2 regions of the Roseibium sp. R5 genome follow, and region 2 is predicted to be linked to the other one. Evidence: riboswitches for the same ligand, from Rfam matches in the RefSeq annotation. Region 2 holds a riboswitch; the other holds the start of a gene.
The links. A riboswitch is a leader RNA that binds a small molecule or an ion and turns the genes downstream of it on or off. The one in region 2 is predicted to bind cobalamin.
Positions count from the first base shown of each region.

Region 1: another riboswitch for cobalamin. It lies ahead of cobU (bifunctional adenosylcobinamide kinase/adenosylcobinamide-phosphate guanylyltransferase); the one in region 2 lies ahead of AC0J4F_RS10310 (DUF1636 domain-containing protein).

Region 1 is NZ_CM146910.1:3,493,351-3,496,754, forward strand. It holds gene AC0J4F_RS16435 (hypothetical protein) at 1-359, shown strand, start outside; tRNA gene AC0J4F_RS16440 (tRNA-Asn) at 508-583, opposite strand; cobalamin riboswitch at 913-1,144, shown strand; gene cobU (bifunctional adenosylcobinamide kinase/adenosylcobinamide-phosphate guanylyltransferase) at 1,179-1,730, shown strand; gene cobW (cobalamin biosynthesis protein CobW) at 1,727-2,848, shown strand; gene cobN (cobaltochelatase subunit CobN) at 2,981-3,404, shown strand, end outside.
Region 2 is NZ_CM146910.1:2,226,722-2,230,125, forward strand. It holds gene AC0J4F_RS10300 (ABC transporter substrate-binding protein) at 1-453, opposite strand, end outside; gene AC0J4F_RS10305 (ABC transporter ATP-binding protein) at 457-1,251, opposite strand; gene AC0J4F_RS10310 (DUF1636 domain-containing protein) at 1,248-1,643, opposite strand; cobalamin riboswitch at 1,766-1,980, opposite strand; gene AC0J4F_RS10315 (sn-glycerol-3-phosphate ABC transporter ATP-binding protein UgpC) at 2,122-3,183, opposite strand; gene AC0J4F_RS10320 (IclR family transcriptional regulator) at 3,212-3,404, opposite strand, start outside.

The sequences.
Region 1 (3,404 bases), 1.3 Mb from region 2:
GGTCGGTCAAGAAATTGGGTACTGTGCGCGGCTTTACGCCGTGGTCCTGGATCGATCTGACCTCCTCCGGAGCCGCTGAGTTGTCGGAAGTGAAGTCCCTGGATGGTCTGATCAAACAAGCCATAAACAGCCGTATCGATGCTGCTTATGCCAACGTAGCGGTCATTCAGCACCAACTGGGGGAAATGGGGCAGCCGAATGCGCTCTCGTTCGATTCGGATCTCAAGCATACCCGCGACTACTATTATGCCAGCACGACAACAAAGCCGGAGTTGATTGCGGACTTTAATTCTTGGATGTCCGAAAACTCTGACAAGGTCGCGGAATTGAAAGCTGAGTACAAAGTGAACCTGGACTGATCGACGGCAGTCCATGACAGGGCGGGGCTGGCGGTTTCCGTCAGTCCTTGATTTTTGCGTTTTCGAATGCTCAAGACTCAATCGCGGACGCGCCAGATGACCGATTGTGCGTAGATCTGATCAATTGCATGTTTTTTAGGAAAAAGAGTGGCTCCCTGAGTAGGACTCGAACCTACGACCCAGCGATTAACAGTCGCTTGCTCTACCAACTGAGCTATCAGGGATCACCGTGCCGGGGCAGTGCGTGACCGCCCCCGTCGATGGAGATGCGTATAACGCAGCCCTTATCCATTTGCCAAGCCCTGAAATGCGTTTTTTTCATTCCATCGTTATTTTTTCGTCAGGTATGTGGAAAACTATAAATTTTTCAGATGCCTAGTTGTGTCTATCGGTTTTTAACAGGTGCGCTTCGCCGGTCGTATTTCCGCATTGCCGCCAAGACGGAACTCAAAACGCTGCGTTTTCCAACCGGTCGTGGCAATTTGCGGTCAAACATACGACTAAGAAGACTTGCCGCCTTAAACACTCTGGCTTGTGCGGGCTGTTGGTTCCAGCTAGGAAGGAAACAGACGGTTCTGGCGCTGGAGTGATCCAGCCCGGATGAAACGGGAATTCGGTAAGTCCTCATTGAGGATTGATCCGGAGCTGCCCCCGCAACTGTGAGCGGCGAGTGCTGGCACATGACCCACTGGAGATCTTTGAGCATCGTTCTCAATGTGACCGGGAAGGGGTGCTGGTCATAAGGAACCGCGAGCCAGGAGACCGGCCGTCGATAGAGTTTAACCGCAAGGCTGTCGGGCGGACGGCTGGGAGACACATGTGACGCAGTCTGACCATGGCCGGTCTACCCTCGTTTTCGGCGGGGCCCGGTCCGGAAAAAGCACCTTTGCAGAAAGGCTTGCAGCTCGAAGCAGCCTGGAAAGGGTGTATGTTGCAACGGGTGCCGCTCTCGATGACGAGATGGCGGACCGTATTGCCAGTCACAAGGATCAACGCGGGTGTTCCTGGATTACAATTGAAGAGCAGCTGGATCTCGCCGGGGTGCTGAGCCGCGAAAATGCCGCGCACAGGGTTATCCTCGTTGATTGCCTGACCCTTTGGCTGTCCAACCTGATGTTTTCCGACAAGGACATAGCTGCGGAAACGGCGCGTTTGATTGAAGCCACCAAGGGTCTTGCCGGGCCGTGTGTGTTTGTCTCCAACGAAGTCGGCATGGGGATCGTGCCGGAGAACCGCCTGTCGCGGTCGTTCCGGGACGCGCAAGGCCGTTTGAACCAGGATATCGCATCGGCGTGCCATCAGGTCGTGTTTGTCGCTGCTGGACAGCCGCTTCTTCTCAAACCTTCACATCAACCGGAGATCGGATTGTGACTTCTTCAACGCTTAAGCCGGGTCAAAAAATCCCGGCAACCATCGTGACCGGTTTTCTTGGCGCGGGAAAAACGACCCTGATCCGCAACCTATTGCAAAATGCCGGCGGCAAGCGGATTGCGCTTATCGTCAATGAATTCGGCGATATGGGATTTGACGGCTCGCTTGTGAATGGATGCGCGGACCCGAGCTGTTCGGCAGAAGAAGTGGTGGAGCTGACCAACGGATGCATTTGCTGCACGGTCGCCGATGACTTTCTGCCCACCATGGAAATGTTGCTCGCTCGCGAAAACCCGCCGGAGCACATCGTCATCGAAACATCCGGTCTTGCATTACCGCAGCCGCTGGTCCGGGCTTTTTCGTGGCCATCGGTGAAGCCAAAAGTCACTGTGGACGGTGTTGTCACGGTTCTGGATGCAGCCGCGCTTGCTGAAGGACGGATCGCACTGGATGAAGCCGCGCTGAAAGCCCAGCGCGCAGCGGATGAAGCGCTGGATCATGAGAGCCCTGTTGAGGAGCTTTTCCATGATCAGCTGCGCTGCGCGGATCTTGTGGTGCTGAACAAGGCCGATTTGGTCGCGGGCGATATTCTTGCGGGCGTTCAAGAAAAGATCGCAGCAGAGGTCCGCCCAGCGGTGCATATCGTTGCATCTGAGAAAGGCACTTTGCCGATCGAGGTTCTGCTTGGCCGCGGCTCAGCTGCTGAGGATGACATGGCCTCCCGACATGAACATCACCATCACCACCATGATGATGACCATCATCATGATCACGATGATCATCATCACGATCACGACCACGACCACCATCATGATCATCATCACCACGATGACTTTGAAAGCCATGTGATCGAGGCGCCGATCTTTGCTTCGCTGAAGGAAGCTGAGGCGCAGGTGCTTCAGGCCATGGCATTGAAAGGTGTTCTTCGTATCAAGGGGGCCGTTCAGGTGGATGGCAAGGCCGCGCCGGCCATGGTGCAGGCGGTGGGCCCGAGGGTTGAGACCTGGTTTGCATCAGGTGCGGAGAGTGCCGGCAAGCTGGTGGTGATCGGGCTTAAGGGCTTCGATTTGGGCGCCGTTCGAGGCGCGTTATCGGGTCTTGCGGAAGCGGCTGAGTGATTTCAGGCGACCTCAAATGCCGGAACTGCCGGGCGTTGTCCGGCAGTTCATTGAAAGCCTTTTCGCCCTGAAAAGTGTAGGCGGGTCTCATGGTCTATCCATGAGATGACATAAGAACGAGAAAACATCCAGATGCATATTCTCGCAAGCCAGACGCGCCGGATCGATGACGGGGGGGATGCTGTCGACCTCGGCCAGCAGCCTGCCGATATCCTGTTTTTGTCCGCGGCCGATACCGAGCTTGGAAGTCTGGCATCGGCGCAGTCTGGCTTGGGAACGGATACGCCAAGCCTCCGCCTTGCGAACCTGATGGCGCTGTCGCATCCCTATTCGGTTGATCTTTATGCAGAGCAGACGGTTCGCGGATCCCGGATTGTGATCTTGCGTGTCCTCGGTGGTGTCGAATACTGGCGCTATGGGTTGGAGAGGTTTGTAGAAGAGGCCCGCGCCAGCGGCATCGATCTTGTCGTCATACCCGGGGACGACAAATGGGATGACGCTCTCACAAGCCATTCGACGCGCGGCACGGAGGATGTGCGTCAGATGTGGCGCTACT
Region 2 (3,404 bases):
CATGTCCTCGATGCTGGCTTTGTCCTTGTCCATAATGTGGGTGCAGGATTCGGTGAGCTCATAAACCTTCACGCCGAAAGGTTCGAGCGTTTCTGGCGTGACCTCACCACCGACTTTCATTCCGTAGTTCCAGCCGGCAAAGAAGAAGTCGGCATCCGCGCCGATAATCACTTCCTTGGACGGATATTTGGAAGACAGCTCCGGAAGTTCCTGGACACCTGCCCGCATTTCTTCATCAAGCGTTTTCCAGCCCGAGATCCCGGTATAGCCCACCATTCGGTCCTCAAGACCGAGGACCAGCATCATCTCTGTCAAATTGACGTCGTTGGATATGGCGCGTTGCGGTGGCGCATCGAAGGTCACCACACGGTCGCAGCTCTGGACGCTGGTTTCCGCGGCCGCAATCCCAGCAGAAAGAGCAAGTGCCAGGCCGGTCAAAAGTGTTTTCTTCATGAGTTAAATTCCCTGTTTTTGAATATGAAAAGTCAGATGATCATTGTTGCTGGGGGTGAGGCGCTCGCGCCGGGCGTCAACCTGGAAAGCCTGGGAAACAGCCGTTTCCGTCAAAACATGCGCAGGGGATCCGAAGCCGAGTTGACGGCCCGATTGGAGAAGCACAACATCGTCGCATAACCCAGTAGCAAGGTTCAGATCGTGCAGCGAGGTGACGATCGTCAGGGGCAAACTGCGGATAAGGTCCAGAACTTCCAGCTGATGACGGATGTCGAGGTGGTTTGTTGGTTCATCCAGGATCAACAGCCGAGGTTGTTGCGCCAAGGCGCGGGCCACCATGACACGCTGACGCTCTCCGCCTGAGAGGGTTCCAAGTTGGCGGCCGGCCAGTCCGTGCAAGTCCAGCCGGTCCAAGGCGTTCTCGATGATATCCCGGTCATGAGCGCCTGTCGCCCCGGCAAACCCGCGCCGGTGCGGTGTCCGGCCAAGTGCCACGATCTCACCGACAGTGAGTGCAAAGTCACTTGGTTGTTCCTGCAAGACGGCGGCAATCCGCTGTGCAGTCTCTCGCGCGGAGAGACTCCAGATGTCCTCGCCGTCAATCAGAACCTGACCTGTGACCGGTCGATAAAACCTGTAAAGCAGTCTGAGCAGGGTTGTTTTGCCGGCACCGTTCGGTCCAACAATTCCGAGCACACGGCCCGCTTCAAGGTGGAAGCTGGTCGATCGCAGCAGGATGTCACCATGGTGCTTTGGCGACCAAGACAGGTCTTTGGCGGTGAGGGTTGCTGCGGTCACGAAGCGCGCGCTTTCTGCTCTTCGAGCGCCGAACCGGTGGCGGGTATCCGCGCTAGCGTAGACTTCCGCAACTTGCCTGGACGGTCGACAGACGAACACCATCCGTCGCCGAGATAGGCGTATTGTTTTGCAAACGCGACGAGATCGTCGACATCGGTCTCTGGATCAATGTCCCCGAAAAGGTAGGAGGCCTTGCTCGTGCCGTGATAGGCGATCGTACACGGCCGATCGCACCCCGCCATGCAGGCGGCACCTGAAACGTCGAAGGTTTCGGGCATTGTGTCGTCAGCAGCAAGTAAGGCGTTTCGGAGCCGTTCAATCAGCTCAAAACCCGGACGTGTTTCCGTGCCCTTTCGCCGGCAGGATGTGCAAACAGTTATACGATGGTTCATTTGGCCCTCCGCCACAAAGAAGGGCGCGCCAAACAAAACGACGTGGTGGCGGTGGTGACCGCTTTGCCATCATATGCTCCGAGCCGGGCGCCCCGCCCGCATCAAGTTGAAGAACCGGTGCAGCAACTGCACCGGTGATGGCAGGTCTCCTGACTCGCGGGTCGTAACTCTCCCGAACCTTCCCGGACGATGTGTCCAGTGGTGTCTTTCGGGGTCGCTCACCGCTCACAGTTGCGGGGGCAGTCACGGATTTGGTGCCTACTGGCTACGCCGCACCGTGTTCCCTTTTCATCTCGTCGGCCTTGGGCGTCTGAGAACCATCATCGCTAAAAAAGCCGATGGCCGTCGGCCGGTCAACTTAAAATGATCGACTTGAAGCTTGTGATCACAAGCAAATTTTCAGTTTGACGCCTCGGCGTTAAAACCACTGCGTATTGGCGTCTTCCATCGGAAAATTCGCAAAGCGCAAAACTTGCACTCAACGGAGCCGTTGTTCGGTCTTGGCATCGAAGAAAAAGGCGTTGGCGGGATCAAACGTGATTGCAACGGCGCTGTCCGGTCTCGGGACGTCTTCGCCCTTCGTTTCAATGATGACGCGTTCTCCCGTTTGGCAAACAAGATAGGAGTACGCGACACCGCCCAGTTGTTCGGAAAGATCAACCTTCGCGCCCTCGTCCGTCTCGCTGATCACCAGATGCTGCGGGCGGAGGCCGACCAGAACCTTTTCGTCATTTTTTGGAAGTGCAACGGATGGCTCGACCGTCAAACCACCAAATGCCGGAATGGCAACGCTGCCATCTTGCACGGTCCCCTCAATGAAATTCATCGACGGTGAGCCAATAAAACCGGCAACGAACTTGTTGTCCGGATCGGAGTAGAGCGTCATTGGGGAGCCGACCTGCTCGATCCGCCCGGCGCGCAGAACCACGATCTTGTCGGCCAGGGTCATAGCCTCGACTTGATCGTGGGTCACATAGATCATGGTGGCGCCGATGTCCTTGTGCAGCCGGGCAATCTCGACCCGCATATCAACGCGCAGCTCCGCATCAAGGTTCGACAGCGGCTCATCGAACAGGAAGACTTCCGGTCCGCGAACAATGGCGCGTCCGATGGCAACACGCTGGCGTTGGCCGCCCGAAAGGGCCTTTGGTTTGCGCGCCAAATAGGGCTCGAGTTTCAAGATGCGCGCCGCTTCGCCGACCTTCTCCTTGATCTCGGCTTTCGGGTACCCGTTCATTTTGAGGCCGAAGCCCATGTTTTCCTCGACCGTCATGTGCGGATAAAGGGCGTAGGTCTGGAACACCATCGCGACACCGCGTTCGGCCGGATCGGATTTGGTCACATCCCTCTGGCCGATGGAAATTTTTCCGCCTGTCGTTTCCTCAAGGCCGGCAATCATGCGCAAGAGCGTGGATTTTCCGCAGCCGGACGGTCCGACAAATACACAGAACTCACCATGTTCAATCTGAAGATCGACACCATGAATGACCTGAACCTCACCGTATTTTTTGACGGCTCCGTCTAAGGTGACACCAGACATGAAGTTCTTCTCCCCTCCCTGGGAACAATTATCCTGGAAACTGCCAGTCCGAGACAGCTGCGGCAATTTCAGATGCAGCCTTCAAAAGCGCAGGCTTTGCTTCGTTCAATTCATCAAGGCTTTTGCGCCGGGTTGATGTTGTCACCGAAAGCGCGCCAATCGGACGGCCCTTTGGTGCCAAGATCGGTGCTGCGATACAGATGATTTCCGGTTCATGCTCT